2 regions of the Kocuria oxytropis genome follow, and region 2 is predicted to be linked to the other one. Evidence: riboswitches for the same ligand, from Rfam matches in the RefSeq annotation. Region 2 holds a riboswitch; the other holds the start of a gene.

Region 1 (3,390 bases), on a different contig from region 2:
TCCCGGCTGGGATTGTCCCAGTGGGCCAGGTCGTTGAAGCGACTATTGATCATGGTCAGGGTGTTGCGGAGGTTCTGCCGACGGTTCTCGCCGCGGGCCAGGTTCGCGAAGTTCGTCGTGCCTCGGGAACTGGACGACGGGCAGTAGTCCTCATCGAAGCGGGTCGTGCTGATACTGAACGTGAAGTCGTTCGTCCTGGTGGTCTGATGCATCGATTCCTCACTGTGGGCTGGGGGCCTGCCTCCCAGGTCCGTACTCATCTCCAACGTCCTTCCCTGCTGCTCGTGCACTGCCCTCCCGAAGGTCGCCTCAGTCATGCTCCGGGCACCCCCGGCGCTGCCCGGACGACGTCGATCCGGGCCTCCGGTTTGCCGGTTCCCCGGGCCGCGCGGGCCGCGGCGGTGAGGCGGCGCTGACCGGTCCGGGTCGGGTTGGACCCCCGGCTGTACTCGTGGCCGCCGCGCAGCACATTGATGCGTCCTGCACGAGGGTGCTGGTCTGGTAGACCGGCGGCACGACCGCCCCGGTCAGCGGGTCGGGTGCCTGGCCGGCGTGCACCGCTGTCGTGTGGAAGCCCCGACGGGCCGTCGGCGCAGTGTCCGTCGGTGCTGTGTCGTTCAGGAGGGTCATCTCAGCGCGTCTCCCCGGTCAGGGCCGAGGCCGGTACGGTGGCCAGCGCCCGGTCGAGGTCGACGATCAGGTCCTCGGGACACTCCAGTCCGATGGACAGCCGGATCGTGGTCTCAGTGATGCCCGCGGCCCGGCGTTGGTTGGGGGTGAGCCGGCAGTGCGTCATGGTCGCCGGGTGACTGACCAGGGAGCGCACATCCCCGATGTTGGCCACGAGTTGGAACAGCTCCAGAGCGTCGATGACCGGGCCGATGGCCTCGGGGCCGGCGGCCAGGTCGAAGGAGAACACCGAGCCGGTGCCGTGCGGGAAGTACCTCTCGGCGAGGGCGGCGCTGGGGTGTCCGGGGATCGCCGGGTGGTGGACGCGCCCGACGGTGGGGTGCCGGGCCAGGTGCTCGGCGACCGTTCGCGCGGTCTGCTCCTGCCGGGTGATGCGCACGGCGAGGGTCTCCAGGCCCTGGATGAACTGGGCGGCGCTGGCCGGGGCGAGGGAGGGGCCGAGGTCGTGCAGGAACTTGCTGCGCGCCAGCGCCAGGTAGGCGCCGCGGCCGTGCCGGTCGATGAGTGCCTGGCCGCCGTAGCGGACCTTGGGCCGGGTCAGTTGGGGCCACCGCTCCGGGGCTGCGCCGTAGTCGAAGGTGCCGCCGTCCACGATCGCCCCGCCGAGGACGGCCCCGTGCCCGCCGATGAACTTCGTGGCGGAGTGCACCACCACGTCGGCACCATGTTCCAGTGGCCGGTACAGGACCGGCGTCGCCAAGGTGCTGTCCACCACGACCGGGACCCCGGAAGCGTGGGCGATGTCCGCCAGCGCCGGAAGGTCCGGCAGGGTGGCCAGCGGGTTGGTGATGGACTCCAGGAAGAACGCGCGGGTGTCCGGCCGGATCGCCGCGCCCCAGGCCTGCGGGTCGGCCGGGTCGGCGAAAGTGACCTCGATGCCGAAGCCGGCGAAGGTGTCCGTCAGCAGGTCCACCGTCCCGCCGTAAAGCTGGCTGGAGGCGACCAAGTGCTTGCCGCCGTGAAGCAGAGTCAGCAGGGACAGCGCGACGGCGGCTTGTCCCGTGGCGGTGCCGATGGCCCCGATCCCGCCCTCCAGGGCCGCCAGTCGGTTCTCGAACACAGCGACCGTGGGGTTGCCCGTGCGGCTGTAGGTGAACCCGGGGGTCTCCAACCGGAACATCGAGGCGGCCGTGGCGTGATCGGGGAAGCGGTAGGCCGCCGTCTGGTGGATGGGTACGGCCACCGGCCAGTAGGGGGCCTCGGGCTCGTAGCCGGCGTGGACCTGTTGGGTGGCATGGTGATTCATTCGATTCTCCATCGGTCCTGGCGGTAGCACCGTGCCCGCCGGTCCCGATGTCCCAGGGTCGGCTGACTGGTTGCTGCGGCGTCGTCGAGCCAGATCTCTCGGCCGCTCTGGATGGTGTGGTGCGCTCATCCCACTCGATGGACGGCTCTCTAGTCCAACGGACGGTGGGGTCGGCTGTCACAAAGACACACGTCGGGACATATTCGGGCCGGGCGGTCGCGCTCGGCCGACGTCGGGCCGGGTTTGTGACAAGTTGTGACGGCCGACCACCGAGCCTCACGTGGGCTCAGTGATGTCCCGGCGGAAGACCAGGGCGTCGTTGAGGGCGCTGTGCGCCGAGAAGATGACTCCCGCCTGGGGGTGGCGTCATCAACGGCATGGTGAACGGCGTCAACCGGACCCCAGGAGCCGTGCACGGAGAGATGGCCTGGACCCAGCGCGCCGAACCGGCCCGCGACCTGCTGAAGAATCTGCTCACCCTGGCCGTGGTCACGGCCTCGGGGGTGACGATCCTCAACGTCCTGGTGGCCGGCACCGACGCCCTAGCCGTACAGATCATCGACTCCGCCATCGGTGAGGACTTCCAGACCGACGTGCTCAAGCTGTTGGACCTCGACAACGCCACCAGCGCCGGTGCAGCCGATCCGGTGTGGTTGGGCGGCAACGTCATCCTGATCATCGTCGGCGGGGTCGTGGCCATCATCGTGAACCTCATCCAGTTGATGCTGATGGTGCTGCGCACCGGGATGCTGTTCCTGATGGCCGGGATCCTGCCCCTCTCCGCCGCCTTCCTGAACACCGAGACGGGGAAGAACTTCTTCCAGAAGGTCATCGCCTGGACCCTGGCCTTCGCCTTCTACAAGCCCGCCGCGGCCCTGATCTACGGGTTGGCGATCAAGATGTCCACCACCGGGGTGTGGGAGGACTCCGGCAGCGGGCTGATCCAGTTCGCCGCCGGGCTGATGATGATCGTCGCCTCCGTGTTCGCCCTGCCCGTGCTCATCGGGTTCCTCAGCCCCGTCCTGGGCTCGATGTCCTCCTCCGGCGGTAGCAGCGGCGGGGCGCTGGGCATCGCGGCGATGGGCGCGGCAATCCCGCAGGGAGCCTCCCACCTGGCGCGCTCGGGACGCGGCTTCGGCTCTGACTCCTCCTCCGCGCCGCCCTCGAAGGGCAGTTCGGGTTCCGCGCCTGCGGGTCTGTCCTCGCCTGCCGGTGGGGCCAACGGCACCGCTGGGGCCAGTGCTGCAGGCACGGCGGGCTCCGCTGGTGCGGCGGCGGCGGCGGGTGCAGCAGCTGCTCCTGTGGCTGCTGCGGGCATGGCGGCCGCCAACGCAGTGCAAAGAGGCGGGGAAGCCGTCGCCCAGGCCACCGAGTCCAGCGCGAACGCCGGCACCTCCAGCCCCGGAGGAAGCACCGGCGGCACCGGACCGGCAGGCGCGTCCTCGACGGGCACA
Region 2 (3,390 bases):
TCACCTTGATCGGGGTGCCGTTGCTGCGGGCCAGCAGCGCCGCGGAGCCCGCGGTGGAGCCGACGTCCACGGCTTCCGCGCGCAGCGCCTCGTTGGCCTTGTTCGACCCGGCGGACTGCACCCACTCCACCTCGGTGCCCTCCTCGGCGAACGCGGCCTCGAGCCAGCCCTTCTCCTTGATCACCACGGACAGCGGGTTGTAGGTGGCCCAGTCCACGCGGACGGTGCCGCCCCCGGCGGCCTCGGCGGGCTCCTCTCCGGAGCCCTCACCGGCCATGCAGCCGGTCAGTCCGAGGGCCAGGACGGCGGCGAGGGCGGGGATCGTGCGGGCGGAGCGCGGGGAGAGGGGCATGGCGGAGCCTTTCGAACGGGGCGGGGCGGGGCGGTGCGGTGCGGGGTGAGTCGGTGCGGTGCGGTGCGTTTCGAGCGGAGCGGTGCGGTGCGGAGCGGACGGGCCGGCCGGTGCGGGCGGGTGCCGCGCGCGGATCAGGGGCGGAGCAGGCGGGCCGGGTCAGCGGGTCGCGGAGTGGTGGGCGTCGACACCCAGGTGGCCCAGCAGCTGCACGCGCAGCTCGGCGAGGACCTCGGAGGCCCGGTCCCGGGGGCGCTCGCCGGGGACGGCGAGCACCGTGCTGATCGAGGCGGGAGCGGTGGGCCCGCTCCGGCCCAGGACCACGATCCGGTCGGCGAGCTGCAGGGCCTCGTCGACGTCGTGGGTGACCAGCAGGACGGTGGTGGGCCGGGCCGCGTGGACCGTGAGCAGCAGGTCCTGCATCTGCAGGCGGGTCAGGGCGTCGAGCGCGCCGAAGGGCTCGTCGAGCAGCAGGACCCCGGGGTCGCGGGCCAGGGCCCGGGCCAGGGACGCGCGCTGGGCCATGCCGCCGGAGATCGCCCGCGGGCGGTGGCCCGCGTGCGCCGTGAGCCCGACCAGGCGCAGGAGGTCGTCGATCACGGCGTCGCCCTCGTCCCGGGGCAGCCCGCGGGGCAGGCCCAGGCGGACGTTCTCGCGCACGGAGCGCCAGGGCAGCAGGCGGGGCTCCTGGAAGGCGACCGCGCAGCGGGGGTCGATGCCGGACACGGGGGTGCCGTCGATGAGCACCCGGCCGCTCGAGGCGGTGTCGAGACCGGCCGCGGCCCGCAGCAGGGTGGACTTGCCGCAGCCCGAGGGCCCCAGGATCGCCAGGACCTCACCGGGGCGCACCGAGACGTCCACGTCCCGCAGGACGTGGTGCGTCTCGTGACCTGCCGGGAAGACCTTGCCGACGTGCTCGAACACCACGGGGAACGCGCGTTTGGGGGTGCTCGGGGCGGTGGGCGGCGCAGGACTGCGCAGAGAAGTGCTCATGATCAACTCCATCGGTCCTGGCATTAGCACCTCGCGCGGAGGATCAGAAGGGATCCGTGCCGGTTGCTGCGACGTCGACGAGCCAGGTCTCTCAGCCGCTCCGGATGGTGACGCCTTCATTGAACGTCCTCGGCGTCCCCCCTGGCAAATCCCACCACCCTCCCGCCCTTCCCGCGAGATGGCAGCTGACGGCGACCGAGCACCGCGCCCCGGTGGCCGCCAGCTGCCATCTCGCGGGAAAGGCGGAGGGGCGTGGAAGGGTGGGGGCATGAGCCGCAACGATCCCGCCGTCATCGACCGTCTCCTGAGCCGGCCCGGCCGGTGGGCCGTGGTGGGGCTGACCGGCACCACGACCCGCCCCGCGCACTCGGTCGCACGGCGGATCCGGAACGAGCTCGGCATGACCATCGTCCCGGTGAACCCGAAGGGCGAACCGGTGCACGGCGAGCCGGGCTTCCGCACCCTCGCCGAGGTGCCGGGGCCGATCGACGTCGTGGACTGCTTCGTCAACTCCCGCCGTGTCGGCGCTGTCGTGGACCAGGCCGTCGCCGCCGGTGCGGCGGCGGTGTGGCTGCAGCTCGGCGTGGTGGACGAGGCCGCGGTCGCGCGGGCGGAACGGGCCGGGCTCGACGTGGTGGTGGACACCTGCCCCCTGATCGAGGTCCGCGCCCGGCTCCGGCGGGGCTGGACCCTGGACCCGTCCCGGACACCGCCGCTCGCTCCGCCCGTCTGAGCCGGCACCGATCCGCGCGGACAGGCTTGCGCCGGGTCCGGGACGACCGGCTAAGCTGTTCCCCGACGACGATGACGAGATCCGACGCGAAGCTCTGGCTGGTCGGACGGCAACCCTCTCCCGTAGCGGGGTGCCCCAGATGAACATCGGGCCGTGGTGCACAACGCTCCGCGGCAAGTACGGCGCCCAGCAGTGCGTCGGACCCGCGAGCAGGTCTCCACGACGCACGGGCGCGGGTCGGCATCGATCCGGGAGGACCACCCATGAGCAAGCGCATCGCCCTGAACGCCTTCGACATGACCTGCGTGGGTCACCAGGCCCCCGGCCTGTGGAAGCACCCCCGCTCCCGGGCGGACGAGTACAACACCATCGAGTACTGGACGGACGTGGCCCAGCTGCTGGAGAAGGGCCTGTTCGACGCGCTGTTCCTCGCCGACGTGGTCGGCTACTACGACGTCTACCAGAACTCGGCGGCCCCGGTGATCCGGGACGCCACCCAGATCCCGGTCAACGACCCGTTCATGCAGATCTCGGCGATGGCGGCCGTCACGAAGCACCTCGGCTTCGGCGTGACCAGCGCGATCACCTACGAGCAGCCGTACCCGCTGGCCCGGAAGTTCGCGACCCTGGACCACCTGACGAAGGGCCGGATGGGCTTCAACGTGGTGACGTCCTACCTGAAGTCCGCGGCGGAGAACCACGGGCTCACGGAGCAGATCTCGCACGACGAGCGCTACGAGATCGCCGAGGAGTTCATGGAGGTCTGCTACAAGCTCTGGGAGGGCTCCTGGGAGGACGGGGCGGTCAAGCGCGACCGGGCGAACGGGATCTTCGCCGACCCGGCGCTCGTGCACCCGATCCAGCACCACGGCACGTACTTCGACGTGCCGGGCATCGGGCTGACCGAGCCGTCGCCGCAGCGCACGCCGCTGATCTTCCAGGCCGGGGCCTCCTCCCGCGGGCGCGCGTTCGCCGGCCGCCACGCGGAGGCCGTCTTCGTGGGCGGCATCCGCCCGGACCTGACCCGCGTGGTCACCGACAAGCTCCGCGACGAGGCGGAGGCCAGCGGCCGGGGCCGGGACGACCTCAAGATCTTCGCGATGCTGCACGTGATCGTCGACGAGACCGACGCGAAGGCCGAGCAGAAGCGCCGGGACTACGAGCGGTACGCGGACACCGACGGCGCGCTGGGCCTCGTGGGCGGCTGGTCCGGGGTGGACCTGGGCCGCTACGACGAGAACGACGTCCTGGAGTACATCAAGACCGAGTCCATCCAGTCCTTCCTGACCCCGTTCACCACCGCCGACCCGCA

The links. A riboswitch is a leader RNA that binds a small molecule or an ion and turns the genes downstream of it on or off. The one in region 2 is predicted to bind S-adenosylmethionine.
Region 1: it holds a riboswitch for S-adenosylmethionine, as region 2 does, so the genes downstream of both, QYM41_RS14635 (O-acetylhomoserine aminocarboxypropyltransferase/cysteine synthase family protein) here and QYM41_RS01195 (ABC transporter ATP-binding protein) in region 2, are expected to answer to the same signal.

The regions. Positions count from the first base shown of each region.
Region 1 is NZ_JAVFXA010000016.1:177-3,566, reverse strand. Features, by position in the region: gene QYM41_RS14645 (DUF1852 domain-containing protein) at 1-212, opposite strand, end outside; partial or broken gene QYM41_RS14640 (PLP-dependent transferase) at 395-630, opposite strand; gene QYM41_RS14635 (O-acetylhomoserine aminocarboxypropyltransferase/cysteine synthase family protein) at 632-1,936, opposite strand; SAM riboswitch class I at 1,942-2,054, opposite strand; gene QYM41_RS14630 (TrbL/VirB6 family protein) at 2,347-3,390, shown strand, end outside.
Region 2 is NZ_JAVFXA010000001.1:253,268-256,657, reverse strand. Features, by position in the region: gene QYM41_RS01200 (aliphatic sulfonate ABC transporter substrate-binding protein) at 1-352, opposite strand, end outside; gene QYM41_RS01195 (ABC transporter ATP-binding protein) at 512-1,345, opposite strand; SAM riboswitch class I at 1,351-1,456, opposite strand; gene QYM41_RS01190 (CoA-binding protein) at 1,614-2,078, shown strand; SAM riboswitch class IV at 2,149-2,264, shown strand; gene QYM41_RS01185 (LLM class flavin-dependent oxidoreductase) at 2,342-3,390, shown strand, end outside.